DNA from 2 places in the Pantoea sp. PA1 genome. Region 2 is predicted to be linked to the other one. Evidence: predicted binding sites of a transcription regulator. Region 2 holds the regulator's gene; the other holds the start of a gene.
The links. The regulator LexA, encoded in region 2, represses DNA repair genes until DNA is damaged. The targets are predictions, from matches to a motif close to TNCTGTATGTACATACAGNA.
Positions count from the first base shown of each region.

Region 1: a site for LexA is predicted at 1,370-1,389, ahead of umuD (translesion error-prone DNA polymerase V autoproteolytic subunit). Genes of this name have one in related genera too.

Region 1 covers NZ_JBXGEE010000001.1:1,015,348-1,029,937, forward strand. The annotation lists gene AC1V0D_RS05020 (hypothetical protein) at 168-335, shown strand; gene AC1V0D_RS05025 (hypothetical protein) at 535-759, shown strand; gene umuD (translesion error-prone DNA polymerase V autoproteolytic subunit) at 1,411-1,830, shown strand; gene umuC (translesion error-prone DNA polymerase V subunit UmuC) at 1,833-3,101, shown strand; gene AC1V0D_RS05040 (LysR family transcriptional regulator) at 3,222-4,103, opposite strand; gene AC1V0D_RS05045 (MFS transporter) at 4,450-5,691, shown strand; gene AC1V0D_RS05050 (TetR/AcrR family transcriptional regulator) at 5,889-6,503, shown strand; gene ycgZ (regulatory protein YcgZ) at 6,578-6,817, opposite strand; gene AC1V0D_RS05060 (hypothetical protein) at 7,042-7,314, opposite strand; gene AC1V0D_RS05065 (YgdI/YgdR family lipoprotein) at 7,692-7,922, opposite strand; gene AC1V0D_RS05070 (YgdI/YgdR family lipoprotein) at 7,938-8,171, opposite strand; gene AC1V0D_RS05075 (hypothetical protein) at 8,556-8,759, opposite strand; gene AC1V0D_RS05080 (MliC family protein) at 8,949-9,263, shown strand; gene pdxH (pyridoxamine 5'-phosphate oxidase) at 9,289-9,945, shown strand; gene tyrS (tyrosine--tRNA ligase) at 10,086-11,360, shown strand; gene pdxY (pyridoxal kinase PdxY) at 11,417-12,277, shown strand; gene gstA (glutathione transferase GstA) at 12,310-12,915, opposite strand; gene dtpA (dipeptide/tripeptide permease DtpA) at 13,063-14,559, opposite strand.
Region 2 covers NZ_JBXGEE010000002.1:22,828-37,417, forward strand. The annotation lists gene AC1V0D_RS10900 (Na/Pi cotransporter family protein) at 1-520, opposite strand, end outside; gene AC1V0D_RS10905 (ABC transporter ATP-binding protein) at 629-1,621, opposite strand; gene AC1V0D_RS10910 (ABC transporter permease) at 1,624-2,409, opposite strand; gene AC1V0D_RS10915 (ABC transporter permease) at 2,420-3,265, opposite strand; gene AC1V0D_RS10920 (alkaline phosphatase family protein) at 3,262-4,074, opposite strand; gene AC1V0D_RS10925 (ABC transporter substrate-binding protein) at 4,094-5,155, opposite strand; gene AC1V0D_RS10930 (UTRA domain-containing protein) at 5,362-6,069, shown strand; gene psiE (phosphate-starvation-inducible protein PsiE) at 6,140-6,550, shown strand; gene ubiC (chorismate lyase) at 6,637-7,149, shown strand; gene ubiA (4-hydroxybenzoate octaprenyltransferase) at 7,178-8,044, shown strand; gene plsB (glycerol-3-phosphate 1-O-acyltransferase PlsB) at 8,290-10,713, opposite strand; gene AC1V0D_RS10955 (diacylglycerol kinase) at 10,841-11,209, shown strand; gene lexA (transcriptional repressor LexA) at 11,315-11,929, shown strand; gene dinF (MATE family efflux transporter DinF) at 12,030-13,352, shown strand; gene zur (zinc uptake transcriptional repressor Zur) at 13,395-13,916, opposite strand; gene AC1V0D_RS10975 (conjugal transfer protein TraF) at 14,367-14,590, shown strand, end outside.

The sequences.
Region 1 (14,590 bases), on a different contig from region 2:
AATTGGGGGTTGATGCGTCGATTCAGATCCGGTGACCGTCAGACGCAAAAAAAATTGCATCTGAAGGTGGAAATCCACAACACCTTCAGATGCGGTGCAAAGCACCCTTCGTTACAAGTGATTTATCGTCACGCAGTAAAGTTATACAAGAATGAGAAACTTGTACAATGAAATCTGATAAAAGTGTACTGGTCGGAGGTGTTGGCGGGGTGAGTTTTCCGGCAAAATGGCAGGTTTTGTTCTTTTATGTGAGTAAATACAGTGGGTTAATTTATCATCCCGGCCAGCGTAACGGGAAGGGCAAGGCACCCGTTTATTTTGCGGCCACCCGGTAAAAACGTTACAACTGCCTTTTTTACGCCGTTTTTCTCCAGAAACCTGTACAACCTGTACAGGTTTCTGCGATGCACAGGATCAGCGTGCAACGCGGCTGCTGGAATCCTGACCGTCCGGCCGGTCAGGACGCATAATTCACTTCACACGCCCGAGGCAGAAGACTAAGGTTGACCCCTAATTCATCACAAGGAAACAATCATGGTTCACGACTATTTCGCGATACCGCCTGCGGGCATCACTCAGGAGCAACACAAACGTTCGGTCGCCGTGGCGGCTGCCCTGTCAGTGGCAAAAGAGTCCGTCAGCGCCTCGACCTCGGCTACCGGCTCTAAAGCCTCCTGGGACCTGCAGGCAGTGGCCAATGAAATTGGCAATCTGGCCGACGCGATTCAGGATGCGCTGGAGAGCGACAGCGCGGTTTAAACGCTGACGGCGAGGCCACCGCCGCCGCTGAGACGGAAGAGAACAGGGCGGTGGCAGCGACCCGCACAGCCTGCGAACGGTCGCTGTCGGGCACTGTCGGAAAGGGGGTTATCTCATCGCCCCCGGCTCAGACTGAATAGCGTGGCAGAGCCTGTGATCTGCTTATTTCCTTTCTCCCGACCGCTCCGCGCTTCTTGTTTTTTGCGCACGATCACTCTCTTATCTGACCTCTTTTCATTCCCGGAATGATTCAGCGCACGCGGCTGAACATTCTCTTTTTCTGCCTGCGATAAATGTCCTTCAGCCAGCGTCACCGCATTAAGGCTGTCGCGCGTTGCCGTTTAAAAAAGCGAAATAATCAGGCTGCGTTGCCTGTTTAAATGGCCGCCGGGCGTGATCCGATTGTGCTTAAGTTAAAAAGTCAGCGGGTGAATTTATAAGAAGAATGAATGTAAGTCGCTCTCAGCGTTATTTTATCGCTGCGGAGAAAATCATCTGATTTCGCTTAATATCGCGGCAGCCAGAAAGAAAGATTAAAAAAAGTGTGTGGTTGTCAGGCGCTTTACTTAAAAACACCTCGTTTCGCTTGATTAAAAGGGGGATTCGATATTACTGTATTTATATACAGTAATCCGGAAGAGGAGAACAATGATGGAATTTATCAAACCTGCGGACATACGCGCCGCAATGGCCTTGCCGCTCTATATCGAACGTGTCCCGTGCGGATTTCCCTCCCCGGCGCAGGACTATGTTGAACAGCGTATCGATTTGAATACGCTGATGGTACAGCACCCCAGCGCCACCTATTTTGTCCGGGTCAGCGGCGAATCGATGATAGAGGCGGGCATCAATGATGGTGACATGCTGGTGGTCGACAGCTCCCTTACCGCCGGACATGGAGACATCGTGGTAGCCGCCGTCGACGGGGAATTTACCGTGAAACGCCTGCAGCTTCATCCCTGCCTGCAACTGATGCCGATGAACACCAAATTTAAGCCCATCGCCATCCAGACTGAAGATGTGCTGGAAGTGTTTGGCGTCGTCACCTTTGTGATTAAATCGACGCACTAAGCATGTTTGCGCTGGTGGATGTGAACTGCTTTTACGCGTCATGTGAAACAGTTTTCCGGCCCGATCTGAAAGGCAAGCCGGTTGTCGTGCTGTCGAATAACGACGGTTGTGTGATTGCACGCAGTGCTGAGGCGAAGAAACTCGGCATTAAAATGGGCGCTCCCTATTTTAAAATGCGTGAAGAGCTGACGCGTCACGCGGTACAGGTCTTCAGCTCAAATTACGCGCTCTATGCTGACATGAGCCATCGGGTGATGACCATACTGGAAGAGATGGCCCCATCGGTGGAGATCTACTCGATTGATGAAGCCTTTATGGATCTCACCGGCGTGCAGAACGCTGTGGCGCTGGAGACGTTTGGTCAACAGGTCCGGGAACGGATACGTAAAGAGACCCATCTGACCGTGGGTGTCGGCATTGCACCGACGAAGACGCTGGCCAAACTGGCAAATTTTGCGGCTAAAAAGTGGACAAAAACCGGCGGGATTGTTGATCTGTCAAACCCCGAACGACAGAGAAAGCTGCTGGCGCTGATTAATGTCGCCGACGTCTGGGGTGTCGGGCACCGTATCAGTAAACGGCTCAACGCGATGGGCGTGATGACGGCAAAAGATCTGGCGGATCAAAGTACCGATTTGATCCGCAGGCAATTCAGTGTGGTAATGGAACGTACCGTCAGAGAGCTACGCGGCGAATCCTGTCTGGATCTGGAACCGGACGAGCCTGATAAGCAGCAGATTATGTGTTCACGCTCATTCGGCTACCGCATCTCCGATTATCATCAGATGCGGGAAGCTGTCTGTGCCTATGCTGAACGTGCGGCAGAAAAGCTGCGTCGCGAGAAGCAATATTGTCGTCAGGTCGGGGTCTTCGTACGCACCAGCCCGCATGCCGTTGATGAGCCTTTTTATGGCAACCAATCGACCGCCCAGCTTCTGATCCCGACTCACGACACCCGCGACATTATTCGTGTCGCGATGGCGTGTCTGGATAATATCTGGATTGAGGGCCATCGCTATATGAAGGCAGGGATTGTGCTGACGGATTTTTTCAGTCAGGGAGTGGCTCAGCTTGATCTCTTCGATGAACATCAGCCACGCCGAAATAGTGAAGAGCTGATGCAGCTCATCGACAGGATTAACACGCGCGGTAGCGGGAAGCTGTGGTTTGCAGGTCAGGGCGTAAACAAAGCCTGGGCGATGAAGCGCGATATGCTGTCGCCTGCCTATACCACACGGGTAACGGATCTGCCTGTAGCGGCGCTTAAATAGAGACTTTCCTGTTTAGTTATGCGGTCCGCGTCGTAATGCCAGGCAAAAATGTCGGATAACGCCGCGACCCGATTTATTTCAGGTGCCTGGTAGTATGTACCTGATATTTATCTGATGCCCTTAGTCTCTGGCCCTGATTTCTTCGGCAAAACAGTGCTCCAGCGCCGTAATCACAGCCCTGATGCGTGCGACTTTTTGCAAATCGGGATGGAGCACCAGCCAGATATCAACCGGGTCGCGTTTTTCAGGCAAAACCGGGATTAATTCGGGATCGCTGTTAGCTAAAAATGTCGAAAGCAGACCGATACCCATCCCGCGTTTAATAGCGGACTGCATCAGCAACTGCGTGTTGCACTCCAGCACGACCTGCTGACTGTTAACTGTAAAGCCACACAGGTTTTGCCGATGACGTGGCACCCTGTCTGCCGGAAACATGACCAGCTGATGACCGCTTAATCCGTGTTCCTGATTCGGTGCTCCGAACCGATCCAGATAACGCTGGCTGGCATAGAGTCCCATCTCAATGGTCGCCAGGCGTTTAACGATTAACTCTTCTGAATCGGGGCGGGCACCACGAATGGCGATATCCGCGCCGCGGTATGAGATATCGGAGAAACCGATTCCGGTCAGCAGGGTTACGGTGATATCCGGATATTGTTCGCGCAGACGTTGAATGGCAGGCATGACAAATACAGTGGCAAGCGTGTCTGTGCTGGCGATGCGCACGTTACCTGCAAGGGTGTTATCGCCGCAGGCGGCTTTACGACTCATCGCCTGCATGGCACTTTCCATAGCCGTGGCTTCTGTCATCACCTGATCGCCAAACTCACTCAGCGTAAAGGCCCGGGGCGTGCGTATAAACAACCGCGAACCGAGTGCGCTTTCAAATGCGGCAATACGTCGTCCTACTGTCGCCTGGTCGACGTTCAATGATTTTGAAGCACCCCGCAACGTTTTTTGTCTCGCCAGCGCGAGGAAAAAACGGACATCATCCCAGTTCATCTCTTACCTTCTTCCTTAACATTGACACGTTCTTACCGCGGCAAGTGTCAACGTTAACGAATTCAGTATCAATCTTTTAACGGCAGAATAACCTGCCGGTACGGCGTAACGTTTGTGACTCCATTCGTATCCTGACGACACAGGCTGCAGGTTTATCCCATGCTGCGTAGTCTTAAAGCCTGAGCATGTCTGGACCGATGTGACAAGCAGCATTATTGAAGCCCTGTGATGCAGTTATGGGGATGTACCGGTTCTCTGCCAGGCCCTATGATGCCCGCCTCTCATTACGCCCGAACGTCAATATGACCCGGTCATGCTTATGAAGCATGCGCTCAGGATAATAAACATGTCAGAAGTTAACCTCATGGCGGATAGTTCTCATCACGCCACTGTAAAGATGCGCACCTTATGCTTTATTGCACTGGCGCTGGTTGCTGCCTTATTAAACAGCAGTGCACCAACGCCGCTTTATCCCCTCTATCAGCAGCAGTTGGGTTTGTCCGCTGTCAGCCTGACGATAATCTATGGCGCGTATGCGGGAGGGGTTTTAATTGCGTTATTCAGTGTGGGAAATCTTGCCGGTAAAGTGGCTGACCTGCGCAGTCTGATGATGCCTGCGCTGCTGGCCGTCTTTGTGGGTGCCTTGCTGTTTTCCCTGGCCGACTCGTTTGCCTGTCTGTTTATGGCGCGTCTGCTGGCGGGCCTCGGAACCGGAGCATTAACCGGCGCAGCCAATATTGCTCTTTTGCGTTTTGGCCCGAAAGATGGTGGTAAAGCTGCAGCTCTGATCGCAACGCTCTCTTTCACAACCGGTCTGGCGCTGGGGCCCGTTTTCAGCGGCGTGGCGATTCAGACAGATTTCTACAGCCAGACGCTGCCATTTGTACTGATTATGATGACGGCCGCGATCGCCCTTACTGGATTGCGCCTGAGCTGGCCAGCGCATCACCATGACCAGCCCAGGGTTGTGTCATCCTCGTCCGCCATCTCAGCGGATGCAGCACTAAAAACCGGACTGAAAGCGACGGGTATACGGTTTTTTCTGTGTGCAGGTGCGTTGTTTATGAGCTGGGCATTTGCCGCCAGCATTTTATCGATTGGACCGGCGGTCGCTGAGCATCTCCTCGACATTCATCGTCAGGGTGTGTATGGCTATGTAATAGCAGTCTATTTGGTGGTCGCTGGTATCAGCCAGATTTTAAGCCGTCGGATTAGCGCTCGCACCTCTCTCGCGGCAGGCTGTCTTACTCAGGTCATTTCTATCATGTTTTTTACCTGGGCTATCAGCACTCACTCTTTAACAGGGGCATGTGCCGGACTGCTCGTGGCCGGATATTCTTATGGTGCGATTTTTGTGGGAAGCGCGACGCTGGTCAATATGATCTCCCCAGCGTCCAGTCACGCAAAACTGATTTCACTGTTTTACGTCATTGCCTATATCGCTAACTGGGTGCCTGTGCTGTTAGGTGCGGTGGTGGATCACGCCAGCCTGAATCTGGCCGTTGATCTGCTGTTCAGCGTCGGTGCGTTTATCTGTTTACTGCTGAGCATCACGGTGTTCTGGATAAAGATGGAAAAACGCGACTAATCTTCAGCCATCAGGCGTAGCCTGATGGCTGCCGTGACGGCCATTACCGGCTGTTGCGCCTCATTTCCTGCAGCCTTGCCGCTTTTTATCGGAGGCGTATAACGCGCTGTCGTGCTGACCATCTGTACTTGTTGCCTGCGCCTGCGCTAGAATCCCCGGTTGATTTGACCGAAATGCACCTCTTCAGGCCGGTAATAATGATCACGACAGCGACAGCGCAAAAAAGCAGAGAGCGGGGACGGCCCAGAGAGTTCGATATCGAACAGGCTCTGGATCACGCGATGATCGTTTTCCGGCAAAAGGGGTATCATGCAGCCTCTATCGGCGATCTGAGTGAGGCGATGAACCTCTCTGCAGGCAGTATCTATAAGGCGTTTAAAGATAAACGCTCACTGTTTCTGCTGGTCTTCGAGCGCTATCTGCTGCTGCGCAATGCCGATCTGCGCCGTCGTCTGGCCCCCTGCGTGAGCGGGCGGGAGAAGATCACCGAGCTGTTACAGTTCTATCTGGATTCGGCGCGGGCGACGGAGGGACGGCGCGGCTGTCTGGTTGTCGCCAGTGCCATTGCGTTGCAGACAATGGATGAGGCGCTGGCGCAGCGCATCAATAAAGTTGTGCAGCGTAATCAGCGCTTCCTGGTTTCACTGCTGGAGCTGGGGCAACGGGATGGCTCTATCGATAACACGCTGGACAGTGAAGCGGCAGCGGGTCTGATTCTCTGCATTGCGTTTGGTATGCGGGTGACAGGCAAGGTGGGCGATATGGTCAATGAGCAGCAGACGCTGGCACTGGCATTGAAGGTGCTGGGGTAACAGCGAGCCCGCTGTGTGACGCGACACCGCCCGGAGCATCTCCGTCACGCGGGGGACTGAAACGCCCCCGACGATTAACGGCCGAACAGCAGGCTGATGAGCGCGTGATAGTGGCGCTCTTCTTCCTGTGAAGAGGCGGTTTCAAGGCGGCGCAGCAGTTTGGTGCAGATCGATTTGCGATTCACGTTCTGACCGGCATTCAGAATTTCCACCACCACCTGTCCCAGCGTCTCTTGCTGTGAAGGCAGGCTTGCCGCATTAAAATAACGGGCAATGTCGTCTGCCGTTTGTGGCAGTCTCTGGTTCGGGTACATGGGTCGTTTCCTGGCGGATAGTTCAGCATCTAACGAATAGGTACAAAGTTATACAATATTGTCTGAGTTGTACAGCTATTTCGGCAGAAATCGCCTGCTTTTTATTCAGCACGGCTGCGCTGACAGCGACAGGGAAAAAACAGGATGAGCGGAGTCGGCGCAGGGTGCAAAACCAGCAGGCGGGCGCAGACTGACAGCACCCGACAGCCTGGCCTGCAGCATAGCTAGCGGTAATCTTTCAGGAAAACCGGTGCCTGTCCGGTCTCAACCAGCCAGTTAAGTTCGGCGCGGTCGCGCGATGCGGCTTCGGTGAAACTTTTGAGCCAGTTTCGCGCATCGGCAATCTGGGCGACGCGTTCATCACTGCGCTCATGCTCGGCCATTTCACCCAGCTGGCGAATCAGTGAAACGAGCGTGATTTCCTGCTCTGTAAAAGCCAGATTAATTGCCGCTTCACCAAGAATCATATGACCGACGTTTTTGTCATAATACACCATATGTCATCTCCTGATTAATGAGCCATACGCCAGTTTAGTTAAAGGCGTCTCTGACTAAAAGAGCAGAAATAGCAGGTCAAAACGATCGGTCTTTTCCCAAAATAAACGGCCCCTCAAAGCGAAGCGCTAACCTGTTAATATTCCAGCATAAAAAATTTCAGATACCTCTGTTCATAAAATAACTGAGCGATTTTGACGGTTAAACAGAGAGGGAGATGCCTGAAATTCAGATAAGCCAGCGACTCCGGGCAGGCACAGGGTCCCATTAAAGCGCGTCTGTTTCAGCAACAGAGAAAGGAGAGGGGTTTATAAAAAGAGGCGGACGACTGACAGACAGAATAAAGCCGCCCGAAGGCGGCTTTATTCCACAGAGAGCGTTATTTATTCGGTACTTCGGAAACCGCTTTAACGTCGGCTTTATTAATCTGTTGCTTCACGCCGTTTGCATCGGTGTAAGCCAGCAGGCCTGCATCAGATTCTGACGGTTTGCCATCACTAATAATGGTGCGTCCATCGTTAGTCTGAATCGCATAGCTGGTGCGGGTGCAGCCAGTTAATACAGTCATACCAATCAATGCGGCGAGCGGTAAAATCAGCGCTTTTTTCATCTTATTCACCTTATATTAGTTATCGAGTTCACTCATATTACTGATCTCATTGCGATTGATTTGCTCAGTTTTTCCTGTCTGAGCATCGCGATAAGAAACCAGACCGGTATCTGAATCAATCTGCGGTTTACCATCGGTCACAATGGTGCGGCCATCAGTGGTCTTAATCGATTGATTGGAAGAGCAGCCTGCCAGTGTGCCTAAAGAGAGAGCCAGCAATGCGATAGCTGACAGGGATTTCATTTTCATTTTTTGTTCTCCATGAATTCATATCCAGACGTTTACAGCATAGACGCCTTTATAAATTTTGCTGGCCCTGACCCACTCCGTTGCGTTTTTTTTAAGCAAAAACAGTGGCCACTGTGATTATTTCCGACGCTGAGTCCGGGAAATAGCATTTATTGCAACTTTATATTGTCGGCACGGACGTTTTGCGCTGCTGGCCTCCCGTCACAATAAGCACAAAGCCAAAGGCGAAAATAAGATCGGAGATAAGGGCCGCTATTTTGTTAACGTCCGAACCGTCAGCAGGAGAATAGATCGCAGCGCGGAACGCGGGCGCCGTGGTGAGCTCTCCTGCAGGGAAGGATGAGTGGCCCGAAGCCGGTGCGAACCCGGGCCAGAGAGAGGCTATCAGAGGACAGAGTCTTCGCCCGCTTTGGCGGCCGCTTTTTCCGCCTTCATGGCGCTGACCGGATCGGAGGCGCTCAGCCAGCGGTCAAACTTCTGGTAGGTGTCGATAAAGGTCTTAAAGTAGCTGCTGGCAATGGTGGCATTCTCTTTGTGATTCATAAACGCCACGGCCAGCTTGAATGCATCTTCGTTATCAAATTTCATGTTGGTTTCCCTCGCTTAAGATGCATAGAGCGTAGCCTGATAACGCGACCTCTGCATTCAGACAACCGCCTGAAAAGCGACAATAATTCTCTCTGGTCAGCGCCATTCATCCGATTGGCGCGGATTCCCACTTACTTCACGCCAAATCCTTCTTATAATGCCAGCTTCACTTGTGAAGGGGACCCGCTTATGTCGAAAGGATTAATCGTTGCCGCTGTGCTGCTGCTGTCGGGTTGCAGCCTGTTGCATAAACAGCCGCCAGCGCCGCAGACGCTGCACTATCGCTGTGGGACGCTGCCGCTGACCGTGACGCTGGATGAGGGTCAGCAGCAGGTCAGTTTCATTATGGACGGCCAGCCGCTGACGCTGAAGCAGACCGTATCGGCGTCCGGTGCCCGTTACAGCGATGGCACCTATGTTTTCTGGTCTAAAGGCAACGGCGCATTTATTGAACGGAACGATAAAATTGTCGTGAACGATTGTGAGCTGCAACCTGCCAGCTGACTCTTTATCTGAAAAGGCGAGCATTATGAGCGACAGCGAAACGCTACACACCATTGCCCATCTGCGGCGTGAATATACCCGCGGCGGATTACGCCGGAAGGATCTGCCGGACGATCCCGTCGTCCTGTTTGAACAGTGGCTGAGCCAGGCCTGCGAGGCAAAACTGCCCGATCCGACGGCCATGACCGTCGCAACCGTGGATGAACAGGGCCAGCCGTGGCAGCGTATCGTGCTGCTGAAGCACTTCGATGCGCAGGGCATGGTGTTCTATACCAACCTCGGCAGCCGCAAGGCATTACAGCTGGCAAACAATCCGCGCATCTGCCTGCACTTCCCGTGGCACTACCTGGAACGTCAGGTGATGGTGCTGGGGGAAGTGGAAAAACTCTCGCCGCTGGAGGTGCTGAAATATTTCCACAGCCGTCCGCGTGACAGTCAGATCGGGGCCTGGGTGTCGAAGCAGTCGAGCCGTATTTCGGCGCGCGGCATTCTGGAAGGGAAGTTCCTTGAGCTGAAGCAGAAGTTCCAGCAGGGTGATGTGCCGCTGCCCAGTTTCTGGGGCGGCTATCGGGTGAAATTTCATACGCTGGAGTTCTGGCAGGGGGGCGAACATCGCCTGCACGATCGTTTCATCTACCAGCGCGATCACGATGGCTGGAAAATCGACCGTCTGGCACCCTGAATCTGCACGATTCCCCCCTATCAGCGCTGGCACAGAGAGCGTCAGCGCTTTATGCTATAGCCCTGATTTTTTTCGATTCCGCATCCCGGCGGAAAGCTGTGTACCAGCCTAGGTGCAGTCTGATCAATTTGGAGTCAGTAATGACCAGCAGTAACCTGATACAACAATTGCAGGAGAGGGGCCTTATCGCCCAGGTGACGGATGAAGAGGCGCTGACAGAGAAACTGGCGCAGGGGCCAATTTCGCTCTATTGCGGCTTTGACCCCACAGCCGACAGCTTGCATTTGGGCCATCTGGTACCGCTGCTCTGCCTGAAGCGTTTTCAGGATGCCGGCCACAAGCCGGTGGCACTGGTCGGTGGCGCAACCGGCCTGATTGGCGACCCGAGCTTCAAAGCCGCAGAGCGTAAACTTAATACCAGCGAAACCGTCGGTGAATGGGTTGAAAAGATCCGCCAGCAGGTGGCTCCCTTCCTCGACTTCGATTGCGGCAGCAACAGCGCAATCGCCGCCAATAACTACGACTGGTTTGGCAGCATGAACGTGCTGACCTTCCTGCGTGATATCGGCAAGCACTTCTCCGTCAATCAGATGATCAACAAAGAAGCGGTGAAGCAGCGTCTGAACCGTGACGATCAGGGCATCTCCTTTACCGAGTTCTCTTACAATCTGCTGCAGGGCTATGACTTTGCCTGCCTGAATGAGCGCCACGGCGTCTCGCTGCAGATTGGCGGATCGGATCAGTGGGGTAACATCACCTCCGGTATCGACCTGACCCGTCGTCTGCATCAGAACCAGGTGTTTGGCCTGACCGTGCCGCTAATCACCAAATCTGACGGCACCAAGTTCGGTAAAACCGAAGGCGGCGCAGTCTGGCTGGATGCGAAGAAGACCAGTCCGTACAAGTTCTATCAGTTCTGGATCAACACCGCGGACGCAGATGTCTATCGCTTCCTGAAGTTCTTCACCTTCATGAGCATTGAAGAGATCAACGCGCTGGAAGAAGAGGACAAAAACAGCGGTACCGCGCCACGTGCGCAGTATGTGCTGGCTGAGCAGGTCACGCGTCTGGTGCATGGCGAAGCGGGTCTGTCGGCGGCGAAACGCATCACGGCCAGCCTCTTCTCCGGCGCCGTAAGCGATATGACCGAAGCAGATTTCGAGCAGCTGGCGCAGGATGGCATGCCAACCATCACCCTGAGCGCTGAAGACGATCTGCAGCAGGCGCTGGTGAAAGCAGAGCTGGTGCCGTCACGCGGTCAGGCACGCACCATGATTGGCTCCAACGCCGTCTCTCTGAACGGTGAAAAGCAGTCTGACGCGGAATACCGCTTCAGCGACAGTGACAAACTGTTTAACCGCTTCACGCTGCTGCGTCGCGGTAAGAAACATTACTGCCTGATTAACTGGCAGTAAGATTTCAGGGCCGGTCTCCGGCCCTTTTTTATGGCAAGGCAGGACAGGGCAAACAAGTGAAAAATATTTTAGCGATTCAGTCGCACGTTGTTTTTGGTCACGCCGGGAATGCGGCGGCTGAGTTTCCGATGCGCCGCCTGGGTGCAAACGTCTGGCCGCTGAATACCGTGCAGTTTTCCAACCATACGCAATATGGCCACTGGACCGGCACGGTGATGCCAGCAACGCACTTAACCGACATCGTGAAAGGCATTGCGGACATCGACCGTCTGAAGACCTGTGACGCGGTGCTGAGCGGCTATCTGGGCTCGGCGGAGCAGGGCGAGCAGATTCTGGAGATTGTCCGTCAGGTCAAAGCGGCCAACCCGAACGCCTGGTACTTCTGCGATCCGGTGATGGGCCATCCGGAGAAAGGCTGTATCGTCGCCCCGGGCGTGGCAGAGTTTCACTGCAAAATGGCAATGCCTGCCAGCGACATCATCGCGCCGAACCTGCTGGAGCTGGAGATGCTGAGCGAACGCACCGTCACCGATGTAGACGCGGCGGTGGACGCAGCACGGGCGCTGATCGCTCAGGGGCCGCGCGTGGTGCTGGTGAAACATCTGGCGCGTGCGGGGCGTCGCAGCGATCGCTTTGAGATGCTGCTGGTGACGGCAGAAGATGCCTGGCACATCAGCCGTCCGCTGGTGGACTTTGGCGTCCGTCAGCCGGTCGGGGTGGGGGATCTGACCAGCGGACTGCTGCTGGTTAATCTGCTGCACGGTAAATCGCTGCAGGATGCGCTGGAGCACGTCACCGCTGCGGTTTATGAGGTGATGCTGAAAACCCATCAGATGGGTGAGTATGAGCTGCAGCTGGTGGCGGCACAGGATGCCATCGCCCATCCTACCCAGCACTTCGCGGCTGAAAAGCTGTAACGCATCAGGGCCGGTCATCCGGCCCTGTTCACTCAGGCTAATCCTTCGGCCCTGAGTGCCGCCTGCACCGCAGGCCGCTCTGCAACCCGCTCAAACCACGCCTTCAGCGCCGTATACTCAGACAGATCCAGTCCCAGCGCGTTTGCCCAGCGCGTCACCACGAAGAGATACGCATCGGCCACGCTGAAGTGCAGCCCCATCAGCCACTGTCTATCTCGCAGTGATTCATCGACAAAACGAAATTTTGCTTCCAGCTGGCTGCGGGTCTGCGCTTTTACCTCGTCAGAGTAACCCGGCCGGAACAGCGGCCCGAAACTTTTATGCAGCTCGCTGCCAACGTAACTGAGCCACGCGACGGTCTGGTAGCGCGTCAGGCTGCCAACCGGTGCCAGCAGGTGGCGATCGGGTTTGAGATCCGCCAGGTACTGCACAATGGCGACACCTTCCGTCAGCACGGTGCCATCGCTGAGCTGCAGGGCGGGCACCTGACCTTTGGGGTTAATCTGGCGAAAGTCGTCGCCGCGTTCGGTGAGCTTTGTAGCCAGATCAACGCTGACCTGGGTGAAGTCGAGCCCGCATTCGCGCATGACAATGTGAGGTGAGAGCGAACAGGCACCCGCTTTGCAAAACAGTTTCATAACCCGGTCTCCTTGTGGCAATGGGGTTACTGCATAGTAAATGCTCAGAGCAGAATTGCCAGTGACAGGGATCAGGGAATGATCAGGGGGAGACGTCAGCCATAAAAAAGCCGGGCAGAGCCCGGCTGAGAGATGACAGGGTGGCTGTCAGGCCTGCACATCCCGGGCTTTTGCTTCAGGGTCCTGCGTCATGCGGTTCAGCAGCGGCGCAGTAATCAGCATCAGCACGGCGATCACTGCCGTAGTGATACCAATCTCCTGGAACACACGGCTGTAGGTTGCCAGTGAAATCAGCGGATCGGTCACGTTTTCAGGCACAGCCATCAGGTTAGCGACTTTACCGGCAATCACCGCCGCACCGGCGGTAGTCAGGAACCAGGAGCCCATGATAAAGCCCATCAGACGCTGAGGCACCAGCTGCGCGACCATCGCCAGGCCGAGACCGGAGATCATAAGCTCACCGATACTCTGCAGCGCATAGCTCAGGATCAGCCAGTTCACAGAAACGATACCGGCGTCGCTGGCAAACTTCGCGCCCAGCGGCAGCACCAGGAACGCGGCGGAGCAGAGCACCATACCAAAGGCAAATTTGTGCGGCATCGGCAGCTTATCGCCCAGTTTGTTGTAGAGCGACGCCAGCAGCGGGCTGGCCAGCATGATCCAGAACGGGTTCAGCGCCTGGAACTGCTCCGGAGCAAAGGTAATGCCGAAGATAGTGTGCTCAACGTTACGGATAGCGAAGAAGTTCAGGGAGGTCGGCATCTGCATGTAGAGCACGAAGAACAGAATCGCTTCAACCATCAGCAGGAAGGCCACGATCATCTTACGACGCGCTGCGCCCTGCAGCGCAAAGGCTTCTTTGGCAAACACCAGCACGATGCCCAGTGCAATCACCGCCAGCACCACGCGTGCAATCGCCTGGTGATGCAGCATCCAGTTTGCCAGTGCGACCAGCACCACGACGCCCACGAGGGTCATCAGCAGTTTACCGACCTGCAGCGGCGCAAAGTCCGGTTTAGAACCGTAATCTTTGACCATGCGTTTGCAGAACAGGAAGTTGAACAGGGTGATGACCAGACCGATGACGCAGAGGGAGAAAGCGACGCTGTAGCCATATTTTGCGGCTAACCACGGTGTCAGCATCATCGAGAACAGCGAACCGATGTTAATCGACATGTAGAACATGGTGAACGCACCGTCGAGACGCGGGTCATCTTTCTCGTAGCAGGTCGAAAGCAGCGAAGAGGGATTCGCTTTAAACAGGCCGCTACCCACGGCAATGGTCGCCATACCGAGATAGACGATACTGACGTTGTGGCCGGAGAAGGCGACCAGCGCATAACCCAGCGCCAGCACCAGCACACCCAGTACGATGACGCGTTTGGTACCCAGCACCTTATCACCGAGCCAGCCGCCGATGGCGACCAGACCATAAACCAGCGCACTGAATGAAGAGAACAGGGTAATAGAGTCTGATTCAGACAATCCCAGCTGCTTCACCAGGTAAACCGCCATAATGGCCTGCAGGCCATAGAAGCCAAAACGTTCCCATAACTCAATCGAAAAGATTAAGTAGAACGCCTTTGGCTGTTTAAACGCATTGAGGCTGACAGCCTCATCAGTGTGTTTGTTTGCAGTTGACACTTGTACCTCAGTTTTGTCACATCCTGTTTCG
Region 2 (14,590 bases):
CAAGCATCACATCGCCGGTCAGGCTGGAGAAGAGCACCTGGACCCCGGCGGCCTGGGTAATCGGGCGGGCGGCTTCAACAATCAGCTGCAGTGCCAGCAGGATCAGACCCAGTCCGATACTGGCCCGGCCTAGCTGTCCGGCTCGGGTCTGCTTACGGCTGAGAAAGAAGACCACGCCAAAAAAGATAAACAGCGGCGAGAGCCAGGAGAGATCAAACGTCAGGATACGCGCCATGATCGCGGTGCCGACATCCGCCCCCAGGATCACCACCAGCGCGGGGGTCAGGCTGACCAGATTCTGCGCCACAAAGGAGGTGACCAGCAGGGTGGTGGCATTGCTGCTCTGCACCAGCGTGGTCACACCAATGCCTGCCAGAAAGGCCATCGGTTTCTTTTCTATGCTGCGGCTGAGGACGCGGCGCAGATCGGCGCCGTAAACCCGCATGATGCCGGTGCGGACGATATGCGTGCCCCAGACCAGCAGGGCCACAGCGGAGAGTAAATTAAGCAGAGTTAACACGGGGGGTTGCTCCTCCAGAGTCAGGCTTAAAGCACAGACTGCCAGCCTGACGGAGAGAGCAATCTGTGAAAAGGGATTGCCGTGCTTTGCCTGATTTTTTCCTGTGTTTTAAGCCACCTGGCGCAAAGTCGACATCGCTAATTGTAGACCAATCTGACTGCCAGCGGGATGCAAATCCGCCGCCGATCGGTTAAGCACATCCACCGAAAGTTCCACATCCTGCGCCCGGATACGATAGCGGATGACGTTGCCCAGCAGGCTGTGGCTGAGGATGACCGCAGGAATGCCCTGGCCCTGCGCCGTGAACTGCATTGATTCCGGACGAATCGCCACCTGGCTGTGAAAAGGCTGGCCGGTCAGCCGCGTTGCCTGCTCAGCGCTGAGCAGGTTGTAGTTACCGATAAACCCGGCGGCGAAGAGGTCAGCCGGCTGGGTGTAGAGCGCTTCGGCATCGCCGTTCTGCACGATTTTACCCCGGTTCATCAGCACAATACGATCGGAGAGCGTCAGCGCTTCCTCCTGATCGTGGGTGACGAAAAGGGTCGTGAGGTTCAGCTCGCGCTGGATGCGGCGGATTTGATCGCGCAGATGGCGACGGATTCGCGCATCCAGCGCCGACAGTGGCTCATCCAGCAGCAGCAGACGCGGACGCGTCACCAGCGAGCGCGCCAGAGCCACGCGCTGACACTGTCCGCCCGACAGCTGATGCGGATAACGGCGCGCATAGTCGCTGAGCTCCACCAGCTCCAGCACCTCCGGCACCCGCTGGCGGATCTCTGCGTCGGGCAGCTTCTGCATCTTCAGGCCAAACGCGACGTTTTTCTCTACCGTCATGTTGGGAAAGAGTGCGTAGCTCTGGAACACCATACCGATGGCGCGCTTCTGCGGTGCCAGCGGCACAATATCGTGACCCGCCAGCCGGATTTCGCCGCTGTCGACGCCGGTTAAACCGGCCAGGCAGCGCAGCAGCGTCGATTTACCGCAGCCGCTGGGGCCGAGCAGGGTAACAAACTCACCTTCTGCCGCGCTGAAATCGATCTCCTCGAAAATGGGGGTGGGTCCATAGCGTTTATTCAGCGATCTGACCTCAAGATAACTCATACTCAGCCTCGTTCGGGATTCAGGGCGTTAGCCAGCCAGGTGACCAGCAGCACCACAAAGAAATAGGAGATCACCAGCGCGCTGGTGAAGTGACCGCTGCCGTTGCGCATGTTGTAGAGATAGACCTGCAGGGTTTCATAGCGGTTGCTGACCAGCAGGTTAGCAAAGACAAATTCGCCAATCAGAAAGGAGAAGGAGAGCAGAACCGCAATCAGCATCCCTTTGCGCAGGTTGGGCAGCACCACCCAGAGTGCCGCCTGCCAGGTGCTGGCACCAAGCAGCTGCGCGGCGTCGATCAGCTCTTTAAGGTTGATGGCCTGCATATTGTTCGCCAGCGCCCGATAGATAAAGGGCAGCGCGATGGTGAAATAACAGCCAATCAGTATCCACGGTGTGCCGGTCAGCATCAGCGGGGAGGAAGAGTAGAGCTGCAGCAAACCCACTGATGAGACCACCGGCGGTACGGCAAAGGGCATCAGGATCAGAATGTTCATCACCGCATCCAGCCGTGGATAGTAGTAAGCGATTACAAACATGGCAGGCAGCACCAGCAGCAGCGAGAAGAGCAGCGCACCAAAGCAAATCAGCAGGGAATGGCCCAGTGCCGTCAGAAAACGCGGGTCACTCCAGAGCTGGATGAACCACTTCAGGCTATAGCCCTGCGGCAGAATGGTATTACTCCAGTCAGAGGCGATCGCGTAGAGCAGCGTGGCCGCCAGCGGCAGGGCCAGCAGGAGAAAAAGTACCCCCACCATTATCCGGTGATACAGGCGCTCAGCAGATGACATGACGGCTCCTTCAGGGCTGTTTCGCGTTGAGATAGCTGCGGCGCACCAGATACTGCTGCACCAGGGTGATCAGCGCCATAATCGCCACCAGCAGCATCGCCAGCGCGCTGCCGGTGTTGGGGTCCAGCGAGATATCCCCGGAGACCAGCGCGGCGATGCGCACCGGCACCACGTTAAAGTTTCCGGTAGTCAGGGCATAAATGGTGGCGTACGCCCCCAGCGCGTTCGCCAGCAGAATGACAAAGGTGCCAAGCAGCGCCGGAAACAGAATCGGCAGGGCGATGTGCCACCCGTAGTGCCAGCGGCTGGCCCCCAGCAGAGCCGCTGACTCCTGCCACTCTTTCTTCAGTCCGTCGAACGCCGGGTAGAGCAGCAGCACGCCCAGCGGGATCTGGAACCAGGTGTAGACCAGCACCATGCCGTTGCGCGAAAAGAGCCGGAAGCTCTCAATCAGCCCGTAGTGACGCAGCAGCAGCGTCAGACAGCCGTTCAGCCCCAGCAGGATCACAAAGGCGAAGGCGAGCGGGACACCGGCAAAATTGCTGGTCATGTTGGTAAAGGAGAGCAGGAAGCGCTGCAGTCGCCCGCCGCCGAGCTGATGCAGGGAATAGCCGGTAACCAGCGCAATCACTAATCCATAGACGCTTGACCAGAGCGAAATATCGAGCGAAAAACGAAACGCCTGCTGATAAAAGGGCGAGGTCAGGATGTCGTGATAGTTATCCCAGCCCCACTGGCTGTTCATCTCACTCCAGAAGCTGTTGATGGCGATCCACAGCAGCGGTGCCAGCTGAAAGGCGACCCAGAACAGGGCAAACGGCAGCAGCAGCAGCAGGGCAAAGCCTTTTCTCCTCATCTCGGTGGCTCCGCCAGCAGCCCGCGGCAGACCGGTTTGTCATGCGGCACCTCAAGCAGTTCGCACAGGGTGCCGCACAGATCGGTCTGCTGCGGTGCCAGATCAGGCTGCAGCGAGAAGGCCCGGCCAAAGACAAACAGCGGCACCGTAGTCTCCTCAGGCAGAATGCCGCCATGGGAGCGATCGTCATTCATACCGTGATCGGCGGTCACCATCACCTGATAGCCCTCGGCCAGCCACAGCGGCATCCACTGCGACAGCAGGCCGTCGGCGATGCGCGCCCGGTTGCGGTACTGCGGTGAGGAGAGTCCCGATTTATGACCGGCGTCGTCGATGTTCATCGGGTGGATCAGCAGGAAGTCGGGATCGTGACGCAGCCGCAGGCTCTCTGCGTCTTCAAACAGATGCGAATCGGGATAGCTGTCGTCAGAGTAAAAATGACCATACTGAATCGGCAGTTCCGGCGCGTCCGTATGACGATCGCGCGCCGGAACAAACGGGGTGCGGTTATAAAGTTCACTCACCCAGTGGTAGGCCGCCGCCGCGGTGGTCAGGCCCGCCGCACGGGCAAAGTGAAAGATGCTGCGCTCGCGACTTAACCGGCTGACGCCATTGTGAATAATGCCGCTTCTGACCGGCGGGACGCCGGTCAGGATGCACTCATAAAGCGGCCGCGACAGCGAGGGCAGTTCACAGGTCAGACGGTAGTAAAAGCCGTTGCCCTGCGAACATTCGGCATGCAGATAACCCATTGCATGTTGTGCGACCTGATTGCTCAGCCCATCCAGCACCACCAGGATAGTCTTCATTTCCTCTCCCCGCCGCAGGTTACTGCTGCATGTTGATGATGACGTTTTCCTGCCACAGGCGCGGCAGCATTTTTGACGATTTATCCCAGGCGGCCTGATCTTTAACCGGACGGGCATTTTTATACTCTGACTGCGGCAGCAGGCGAGCCTGAACATCCGCAGGCAGCGTCAGATGCTCGGCACGAATCGGACGGGCATAGCCCTTCGCCAGGTTGATCTGACCCTGGTCTGAGAAGATATATTCGCGCGTCAGTTTTGCCGCGGCAGGATGTTTCGCATATTTGTTGATGAGGGTGGTGTAACCGGAAGTCACAGAACCGTCAGAGGGGATCACCACTTCGTAGCGGCTTTTATCAATCTGGTCACGGTAGTTAAGGGCGTTAAAGTCCCACACCACCGCCATCTGCACTTCCCCTTTTTCGATGTTGGCGATCACCGGATCGGTCACGCCAAGACGCCCCTGTTTTGCCAGGTCAGCAAAGAATGCCAGCGCCGGTTTCAGGTTCTTCTCGTCGCCGCCTAATGCGTAGTTTGCCGCCAGCACACCGTTGGCTGCCTGAGCTGCCACGCCGACATCACCGATAGTAACCACATACTTACCTTTTTTCAGATCGGCCCAGCTGTGGGGGATATCTTTAACCTGCTGCTTGTCGATCAGGAAAGCGATGGTGCCGGTATAGGCCAGCGCCCAGTGACCCTCTTTATCTTTGGCCCAGGCCGGGATCTGATCCCAGTGGGTCGGTTTATATGGCTGCGTCAGCCCTTTCGCCACGGCGATGGGGCCAAAGGCCGCGCCGACGTCGCCGATGTCAGCGCTGGCGTTATCTTTCTCCGCATCAAATTTCGCCAGCTCCTGCGCCGATGACATATCGGTGTCGCTGTGCTTAAGGCCATATTTGCTATTGAGATCGCTCCAGGTCTCCTTCCAGTTGGCCCAGCTGTCCGGCATCCCGACGCTGTTGACCTGGCCTTCACTGCGCGCCGCTTTTTCCAGCGCGGCGAGGTCGTTATCGGCGGCCTGCGCGACGGGCAGGGTGAGCACTACAGCACTGGCTACTACAGAGGCGATAAACGCTTTCATCTCAGTTGCTCCGGGTGTAAGTTGAGGGGCCTGACTGGTCTAGTCCAGCAAGAACCGAGCCAATGTAGCCCCTGTATATGAACGATTTATGACAGAACCGCGCGATACGGGGGAAGAAAGGCAGCAGACCCGGGTCATCCGCCCGTCACAGGCGCGTTAACCTGAACAGTTATAGTGCGGAGTCGCACCAGAATGAGGCTACTGTTGTGGAGTCAATCGCACTCAAAACGGCGGAGGCGATCGCCAGTGCACTGCTGAGCCGTATCCGGGATGGCGAGTTTCAGAGCGGGCGGTTGCCGGCGGAACGCGCCCTGAGCGAGGCTTTCAGCACCACGCGGATCACGCTGCGTGAAGCGCTGGGCAAGCTGGAAGCGCAGGGGATGATCTACCGCGAGCTGCGTCGGGGCTGGTTTATCGCGCCGCCGCGGCTGGTCTACAACCCGCTGCACCACAGCCACTTTCATGCGATGGCGACGGAGCAGGGGCGGCGGGCGACGACGGAGGTTATTGCGGCTGGCGAGGTAGCCGCGCAGGACGCCGTGGCGACAGCACTGGGTCTGGCCCCCGGCTCGGTGGTCTACTGCATCCGCCGTCTGCGGCGCATTGATGGGCGCGCGGTACTCTATGTGGAACACTACCTGAATCCGCACTTTTTCCCTGGCCTGCTGGAGGAAGATCTGACGCGCTCCCTGACCGACCTCTATGACCAGCGCTACGGTATTCGTTACGGTGGCGCGCGCTTTACCATTCTGCCCGGCCCGCTGCCGGACGTTGCCGCACCGGCGCTGAATGTGGCGACCGGCAGCCCCGGCCTGCTGATCACCCGCATCAACCGCAATCAGCAAAAAGCGGTGATCGACTGCGACTGTGAATACTGGCGCTATGATGCACTCTGTGTGGATGTCGAAGCCTGAGGAGTTATTGTGATTTACATCACACTCGCGCATGATGATGCGCGCTGATAACTCCATTTTAAGGCGCAACATGAGTGACAAAAATCCTTTGGCCCGCCACCTTGCAACAGCACTGCAATGGGTGCTGAATGTGGGCCTGCTGAGTCTGGCGATCATCCTGATCGTCTTTTTAGGCAAAGAGACGATCCATCTGGCAAACGTGCTGTTTAATACCGGCGAGCAGGCCTCTTCCTATCTGCTGATTGAGGGAATCGTGATCTATTTCCTCTACTTCGAATTTATTGCCCTGATAGTGAAGTACTTTCAGTCCGGCTATCACTTTCCGCTACGCTATTTTGTCTACATCGGCATTACGGCGATCATCCGCCTGATTATTGTCGATCACAAAAATCCCTTCGATACGCTCTGCTACTCGGCGGCGATACTGATGCTGGTCATTACGCTGTGGCTGGCAAACAGCAACCGGCTGAAACGCGAATAATTCACCTGCCGTCTGGTACGACGGCAGGTGTTCGCATCGCGTCTCTGCGCTAAACTACCGACCTCAAAATTACCGGGAGTGGTGCTATGTCTCAAGACGCGCTCAGCTTATTAGGTGCGCTCAACTGGCTTTCTCCATCGCAGGCAGCCCTCGCGCCGCCGTTGCTCGACTGGCTGATGGAAGAGGATTCAATGACGCGCCGTTTTGAACAGCATTGTCAGCGGGTGACGATTCAGCCATTGCGCGAAGGCTTTATCGACGCCAGCGAGTTGGGCGAGGAACGCGCCCTGTTGCCGGATGATGAACGCTTCTGGCTGCGTGAAGTGCTGCTGTTCGGCGACGATCAGCCCTGGCTGGCGGGCCGCACCCTGGTGCCGGAAAGCACCCTCAACGGGCCTGAGGCGATGCTGCAGCAGCTGGGTACCCGTCCTCTGGGTCGCTATCTTTTCTCCTCTTCGACGCTGACCCGCGATTTTATTGAACCCGGACAGATTGATGCATTGTGGGGGCGGCGGTCGCGTCTGCGCCTCTCCGGCAAGCCGCTGCTGCTGACTGAACTGTTTTTACCGGCATCGCCGCTCTATCGCGATCTGGTCTGAGGATTTTGTGGTGGAAAAGAGCTTAAGTATGAATAAATGGCGGGACTACAGCCGCCTGATGCGCATCGATAAACCGATCGGCACGCTGCTGCTGATGTGGCCCACGCTCTGGGCACTCTGGCTGGCTGACATGGCGATGCCGCCGTTACCGGTGCTGGCGGTGTTTGTGGCCGGGGTCTTTGTGATGCGGGCGGCGGGTTGTGTCATCAATGACTATGCCGATCGCAAAGTGGATGGTCACGTTGAGCGCACCCGACATCGGCCGCTGGCCAGCGGCGCGGTGAGTGCCAGAGAAGCGAAGCTGCTGTTTGTGATTCTGGGGCTGGTGGCTTTTGCGCTGGTGCTGACCATGAACCTGATGACCATCATGCTTTCCGTAGTGGGGCTGGCGCTGGCCTGGGTCTATCCCTTTATGAAGCGCTATACCCATCTGCCGCAGGTCGTACTGGGGGCCGCATTTGGCTGGGCAATCCCTATGGCCTGGTGTGCAGTTAGTGAGTCCTTACCTCTGGTCTGCTGGCTGGTATTCATTGCCAACATCTGCTGGACGGTTGCTTACGATACGCAGTATGCGATGGTGGACAGGGACGATGACCTGAAGATTGGGGTGAAGTCGACCGCCATTTTATTTGGTCGCTTCGACAAGCTGATTATTGGTCTGCTGCAACTGGCGACCCTGCTGCTGATGGCGTGGGTGGGGACGATGCTGCACCTGAACAGCGCCTTCTACTGGACGCTGCTGCTGGCTGCCGCCCTGTTTGTTTATCAGCAGAAGCTGATAGCCGGGCGCGAACGTCAGCCCTGTTTCCAGGCTTTCCTCAATAACAACTATGTCGGGATGGTGCTGTTCCTCGGCATTTTAATGAATACGCCGCCGTTCACTCAGCTGTTCTGACTGGAAAGGCAGCCTGTCATAGCGGGAAGACCGCGCCTGCGCAGGGGACAGGGCCAGATCGGAAAGACGCAAAAGCTGTCATCCATGACGGCTCGGCCCGCGCCATCCCTGGCGCGGGACGCTTTCCTCTTCTGTCCCTGTCCCCTGCGCGTCAGGTTCTTCGTTGCTGTAAGAAGCCTGCCAGACAGCCCTGTGCGACATAAAAAAGGCGACCCTGAGGTCGCCTTTTTTGCTTTACGCGGGTATCAGTCGTGCGCGACAGCCGTTTCAATGGTCATCCGGACATCGCTGGTCACCAGGTCAGCCAGGATGTGCCAGGTGGCCTGGGTCTGCGCCACATCCGCATCTCCGCTGTCACTGATATAGCCTTCATCACGCAGCGTCAGTACCAGTGAGGTAAAGACCGCTTTGTCGAAGAACTCCGGAGCGTTGATACCGTGCAGCACGGAGAGACGTTGTGCCAGCGTCCGGCTCTCTTTCTCCAGCGTGCCGCGGTTAATCGTCGGCTTGGCGCTGAGAATCGAGAAGGTAATGGCATAACGCTGCAGCGTTTCACGCACACCGGCGGCCAGCAGTTGCAGCGTGCGATAGCGCGCTCCGGTAAACCGCAGTTCTCCGGCCTCAAGCGTAATCAGACCCTGACGCGCCAGCTCCTGACTCAGTTCAGTCAGCAGTTGCGGCAGCTCATCCGTCTCCCAGCGCAGGAAGAGCTCGCTCTTCAGCATCGGATAGATCAGGCTGACCTGACGCAGCAGTTCCGCTTCGCTCAGCGTCTGGTGTTGCTGAACAATGGCGGCAATCAGCGACGGCATCACCAGCATGTGATGAATGTTGTTGCGGTAATAGGTCATCAGCACCGCCTGCTCACGCGGCAGAATGATGATGTCGCCAATGCTGTCCTTTTCACTCTCAAACTTGTTCATGCCCATGGCGTGATCCAGCAGCGCTTCCGCGGAGAGATCGGGCAGGGTCGCATTCGGCGAGTAAGGCACATTGCGCAGCAGCTGGGTATAGCACTCCAGCTGTTCAATCAACTGTTCGCGGGTAAGTGAGCGCTGACGTGAGGCAAGCAGGGCCGTAACACAGAGGTTCATGGCGTTAGCCGCGCCGGCTTCATTGATCCGCACCATCACGCGAGCCGCAATATCGTTCACGGTCGGGGTCAGCCAGCCGGGACGCTGTGGCTCAATCGGATCGATCGAGTCACGCCATTCCGGCACGCGCTTGTTGAGATAGTTAACCAGCGGCAGCGGTTCGCCAAAGTTAACGTAACCCTGACCGAGATTGCGCAGCTTACGCAGGCCACGCACCATCTGCATGAAGCCCTCTTTCTCTTTTGCCGCGCCGCGCAGCTCTTTGGCGTAAGTACCCACTTCCATCACATGCTCATATCCGATGTAGATCGGCACCAGCGTGATGGGACGATTGCCGCCGCGCAGCATCGCCTGCAGCGTCATGGCTAACGTGCCGGTTTTCGGGTCCAGCAGACGGCCCGTGCGTGAACGGCCACCTTCGACAAAGTACTCAACCGAGTAACCCCGGGTGAACAGCTCACCGAGGTATTCGCGGAATACCGTGGCGTACAGCTTGTTGCCTTTAAAGGTGCGACGGATAAAGAAGGCACCCAGACGACGGAAGATCGGACCGGCTGGCCAGAAGTTGAGGTTGATGCCTGCTGCGATGTGCGGCGGCACCAGGCCCTGGTGATAGAGCACGTAGGAGAGCAGCAGATAATCCATGTGGCTGCGGTGGCAGGGCACATAGACAATCTCGTGACCATCCTGCGCCAGCTGGCGCACTTTTTCGCCGCCATTGACGTTGATGCCCTGATAGAGACGGCTCCAGAGCCAGCCCATCACCCGGTCAGTAACGCGAATTGCTTCATAGGAGAAGTTCGCCGCAATCTCTTCCATCATCTCGACGGCATTCTGCTGCGCTTTCTCATGGGAGATTTTTTTGCTGCGCGCCTCATCTTCTACGGCTTTTTCAATCGCTTTGGATTGCAGCAGGCGATTAAACAGATCCTGACGGGCCGGTAAACGCGGGCCAATCGCAGCCAGCCGCTGACGGGCAAAATGGATACGCGCGACGCGGGCCAGCTTCTGCGCGATCGACTTATCTGTCCCATGTTCCGTGGCCATACGCCGCAGCGACACGGTCGGCGAGAAGCGGACAAAGCTGTCGCGCCCATGCCAGATGACCGCAAAGAACTTCTGCACGCCGTTCAGCACCCGCAGGTGTGGTGTGGCTTCGCCCTGAACTTCACGTCCCGGTGCGCGGCCAAACATCACGGTGACGGGCAGCATCTGAATATCCAGCGTGGGATTATTGCGATGCAGGTCCAGGTAATCGTGGAAAATTTTCACCGATTCCACGCTGGGTACAAAATAGGGGAAGACGCGCGGGCCATCGTGGATAAAGACGTGGCGAGGCAGCAGGGAACCATCAATCTCCAGTGGAGAGAGCGGATCGGGCAGATGATGCCGCAGACACTGCGCGCGCAAAGTCAGTAAGTCAGCCTTCGAATCGTAAGGCAAAACATACATAATAGGTCGGGTCGGATCCAGACCATGTTCAGACACGGGATCGGCCGGAATGGCCTTACTCTTTACCAGAAACGAGAGTGGTAAATTAAGCAATTTATAATAAAGTTTACGCCAACCTGACATAGACAACATGAAGCCTCTTGTTAGCAAAGCGCCGCAAGCATACCAGAAAGTGCAGCGAAGATCTGTGGTGGTGCCAAATGCACGCAGCCCAGACATTGACGTCAATCCGATAAAAGGGTTCCCACACATGGCAAATAATGCCACCGGACTTATCAGAATAGTAAAAGCCGCCGGTTACTCCTGGCAGGGGCTGCGTGCCGCGTGGCAACATGAAGCGGCGTTTCGTCAGGAAGCCCTGGCTGCGCTGGCGGCGATCATTATCGCGTGCTGGCTGGACGTTGATGTGATCTCGCGCATCCTTATGATTGGGTCGGTGGTGCTGGTGGTCATCGTCGAAATCCTCAATAGCGCCATTGAAGCGGTGGTCGATCGCATCGGTCAGGAGCATCATCCGCTCGCGGGCCGGGCAAAAGATATGGGTTCGGCAGCGGTACTGCTGGCTATCTTACTGGCCCTGTTTGTCTGGATCGCGCTGCTCTGGACACATTTGCGATAAACCTTCCATAACGCGGCTCAGGCCGCGTTTTCCCTGACAATCGGTTTTCATTTCGCCAATACCTGTATATACTCACAGCGACTGTATAAACAACCAGGGGGCGGGATGAAAGCATTAACCAGCAGGCAGCAGCAGGTCTATGACCTGATTCGCGACCATATTACTTCAACAGGCATGCCGCCTACGCGTGCCGAGATTGCCGCGCAGCTGGGTTTCCGCTCGCCAAACGCGGCAGAAGAGCATCTGAAAGCGCTGGCGCGCAAAGGCGTCATTGAGATTGTCTCCGGCGCATCGCGCGGCATCCGTCTGCTAATGGAAGAAGAAGCCTCAGAAGGCATACCGCTGATTGGCCGGGTTGCTGCCGGTGAGCCCATCATGGCGCAGGAACATATCGAGACGCATTACAAAGTCGATCCGGGCCTGTTCAAACCTTCGGCGGATTTCCTGCTGCGCGTCAGCGGAATGTCGATGAAAGATATCGGGATTATGGACGGCGACCTGCTCGCGGTGCATAAAACGCAGGATGTGCGCAATGGCCAGGTCGTGGTGGCCCGCATTGACGATGAAGTGACGGTGAAACGCTGGAAAAAGCAGGGTGCTATCGTGCATCTGCTGCCTGAAAACAGCGACTTCGACCCGATTGTTGTCGATACGCGTGCCCAGTCGCTGACCGTGGAAGGTCTGGCGGTGGGTGTCGTACGCAACGGCGAATGGCTCTGATTCTGACGCCTGCGTGCATTCGCCTTTTCTGGTGCTATTCTGTCTGCCCTGATTTTGTCGCTGCCGCCTCTGCGCAGCGACACTGAGCACGGAATGGCGAATGCGCTTTATCACGGCAACCGATAAAAATCTCTGGCGGCTCGCGCTGCCCATGATCCTGTCAAATATCACCGTTCCCTTACTGGGCGTGGTCGATACGGCAGTGATTGGTCATCTCGACAGCCCGGTCTATCTTGGCGGGGTCGCGGTCGGGACGACCGTCACCAGCTTCCTCTTTATGCTGCTGCTTTTCCTTCGCATGAGCACCACGGGCCTGACGGCACAGGCCTTCGGGGCAGGCGACAAAACGGCGCTGGCACGCGCCCTGATCCAGCCGCTGATCATGGCGTTGCTGGCGGGTCTGCTGTTTGTCGCGCTGCGTTACCCCATTATTCAGCTGGCTACCCATCTGGTTGGCGGCGATCCTCTGGTACTGGCACAGGCCGGACTGTTTATTCAGATCCGCTGGCTCAGTGCGCCTGCCACGCTGGCGAACCTGGTGATTCTGGGCTGGCTGCTGGGCGTGCAGTATGCGCGTGCGCCGGTGATCCTGCTGGTGGTGGGGAACCTGGTGAATATCGTGCTCGACCTCTGGCTGGTCATGGGGCTGCACTGGGGCGTTGCGGGGGCAGCCACCGCCACGGCACTGGCGGAATATATCACGCTGGGCGTCGGCGGCATGATGGTCTGGCGGGTTCTGAAGCTGCGCGGCATTCCATTCAGCCTGCTGAAACAGAGCTGGCGCGGTGACAGCGCCCGGCTGCTGCGCCTCAACCGGGATATTATGCTGCGCTCTCTTATGCTGCAGCTCTGTTTCGCCTCGCTGACCGTGCTGGGCGCCAGGCTGGGGCCGGAGGTGGTCGCGGTGAACGCCGTATTACTGATGTTCATTACCTTTACCGCCTACGCGCTCGATGGTTTTGCCTATGCCGTCGAAGCGTTTGCAGGTGAAGCGCATGGCGCAAAAGATGGCAGCAAACTGCTGCGCGTCTGGCGCTCTGCCTGCCGACAGGCGGCGGCGGTGGCGCTCTTCTTCTCGCTGGTTTATGCCTTTACCGGCCCGCAGATCGTGATGCTGCTGACCTCTCTGCAGACAGTGCAGCAGGCGGCCGACCGCTATCTGGTCTGGCAGGTGATTATGCCGCTGATCGGCGTCTGGTGTTATCTGCTGGATGGGATGTTTATCGGCGCAACGCGCGGACGTGAGATGCGTAACAGCATGGTGGTGGCAGCCGCAGGCTATTTTCTGACGCTGCTGAGCGTGCCGGTGCTGGGCAATCACGGTTTGTGGCTGGCGGTAACGGTTTTCCTGGCGCTGCGCGGCCTCTCACTGTGGCTCATCTGGCGCAGGCACTGGCGTCAGCACAGCTGGTTTGCGGCCTGAGCAGGCAGAACGTTTTTAGTCCGATAGTGATTGTTCCGCCGCTTATCCCCGTCGTCCGCGCTTTTTACCCTCATCCTGATGGTCATGTCCGCAGTTTTCGTGCTGCGTACAGGCGTCTGCTTCCGCGCAGTTTTCGCATAAGCCATGGGCTTCGATCACGCTGTGACGCAGGGCAAACTGCGCTTCACCCGCCAGCGTGGCGATAATCTTTTCCACGCCCTGCGCCTGCTTCTCGGTGACGGCGGCGCAGCGGTCACAGACCAGCATGACCGACGTATGAGCCGGCGCCTCAAAATGGTGACACATCACATAGCTGTTGTTGGACTCCACCCGATGCACAAAACCCTGCTCCAGCAGGAAGTCGAGCGCACGATAAACCGTGGGAGGCTTGGCCTGAGGTTCGCTGATCCGGAGCTGATCCAGCAGATCGTAGGCACTGATTGAGCCCGGCTGTTCCGCCATCAGACGCAACACTTCAGCGCGCTGCGAAGTCAGACGCACACCACGTTGCAGGCACATTTTTTCGGCCTGAATCAAAATTTGCTGCGACGTCATGGTAGTCATGAAAATTCTCCGCTGAATAAGTGATGTTATTTTATCACATAACCTGTCAGGGTGCTGAAGCGCGTTTCTGTCTGTTAAAACAGCACAATTAGCCTGAAAAAACAGCGCCTGTGGCATTTTCGCTCCTCTCTATCTCAAATCTGACGAAAAAACCGATCCACCTGTAAATCAACCGGAGCAGAATTTTTTGTCCTTTTGCTTTGCATCTCACTGAGTTAAGAAGTAATGTTCAGAAAGACTTAATAAAAGTCTGACATTATTTGAAATTAGCCGGTCCGTTTTTAATAATTACACGCTAATTCTGGTCGTAAAACGTCCAATCCTTTGAATTAAGACACTGTTTCCTTTGAATTCACAGCAATAACGCGTTAGCCAGGGTTCACAATAGGGCTGACAAACTATTCAGTTGTTGAATGTATCAACGACACTTTCTCAGGTGATGGCAGGCAAATGGTGAAAAAATCCGCTCAACGCTCAGCGCTGATCTGTTCCGCTGCAGCGACCGCGCTTTTCCTTTCTTCCTCCGCCATGGCGGCAGGGACCTGGTATGATGCACGTAATGACGCCATGGGCGGCACCGGCGTGGCATCTTCTGTTTATGGCTCTGCAGTGCTGGCGAACCCGGCATTAATGACGCGTGCTAAATCTGACGATAATGTCAGCATTATTATTCC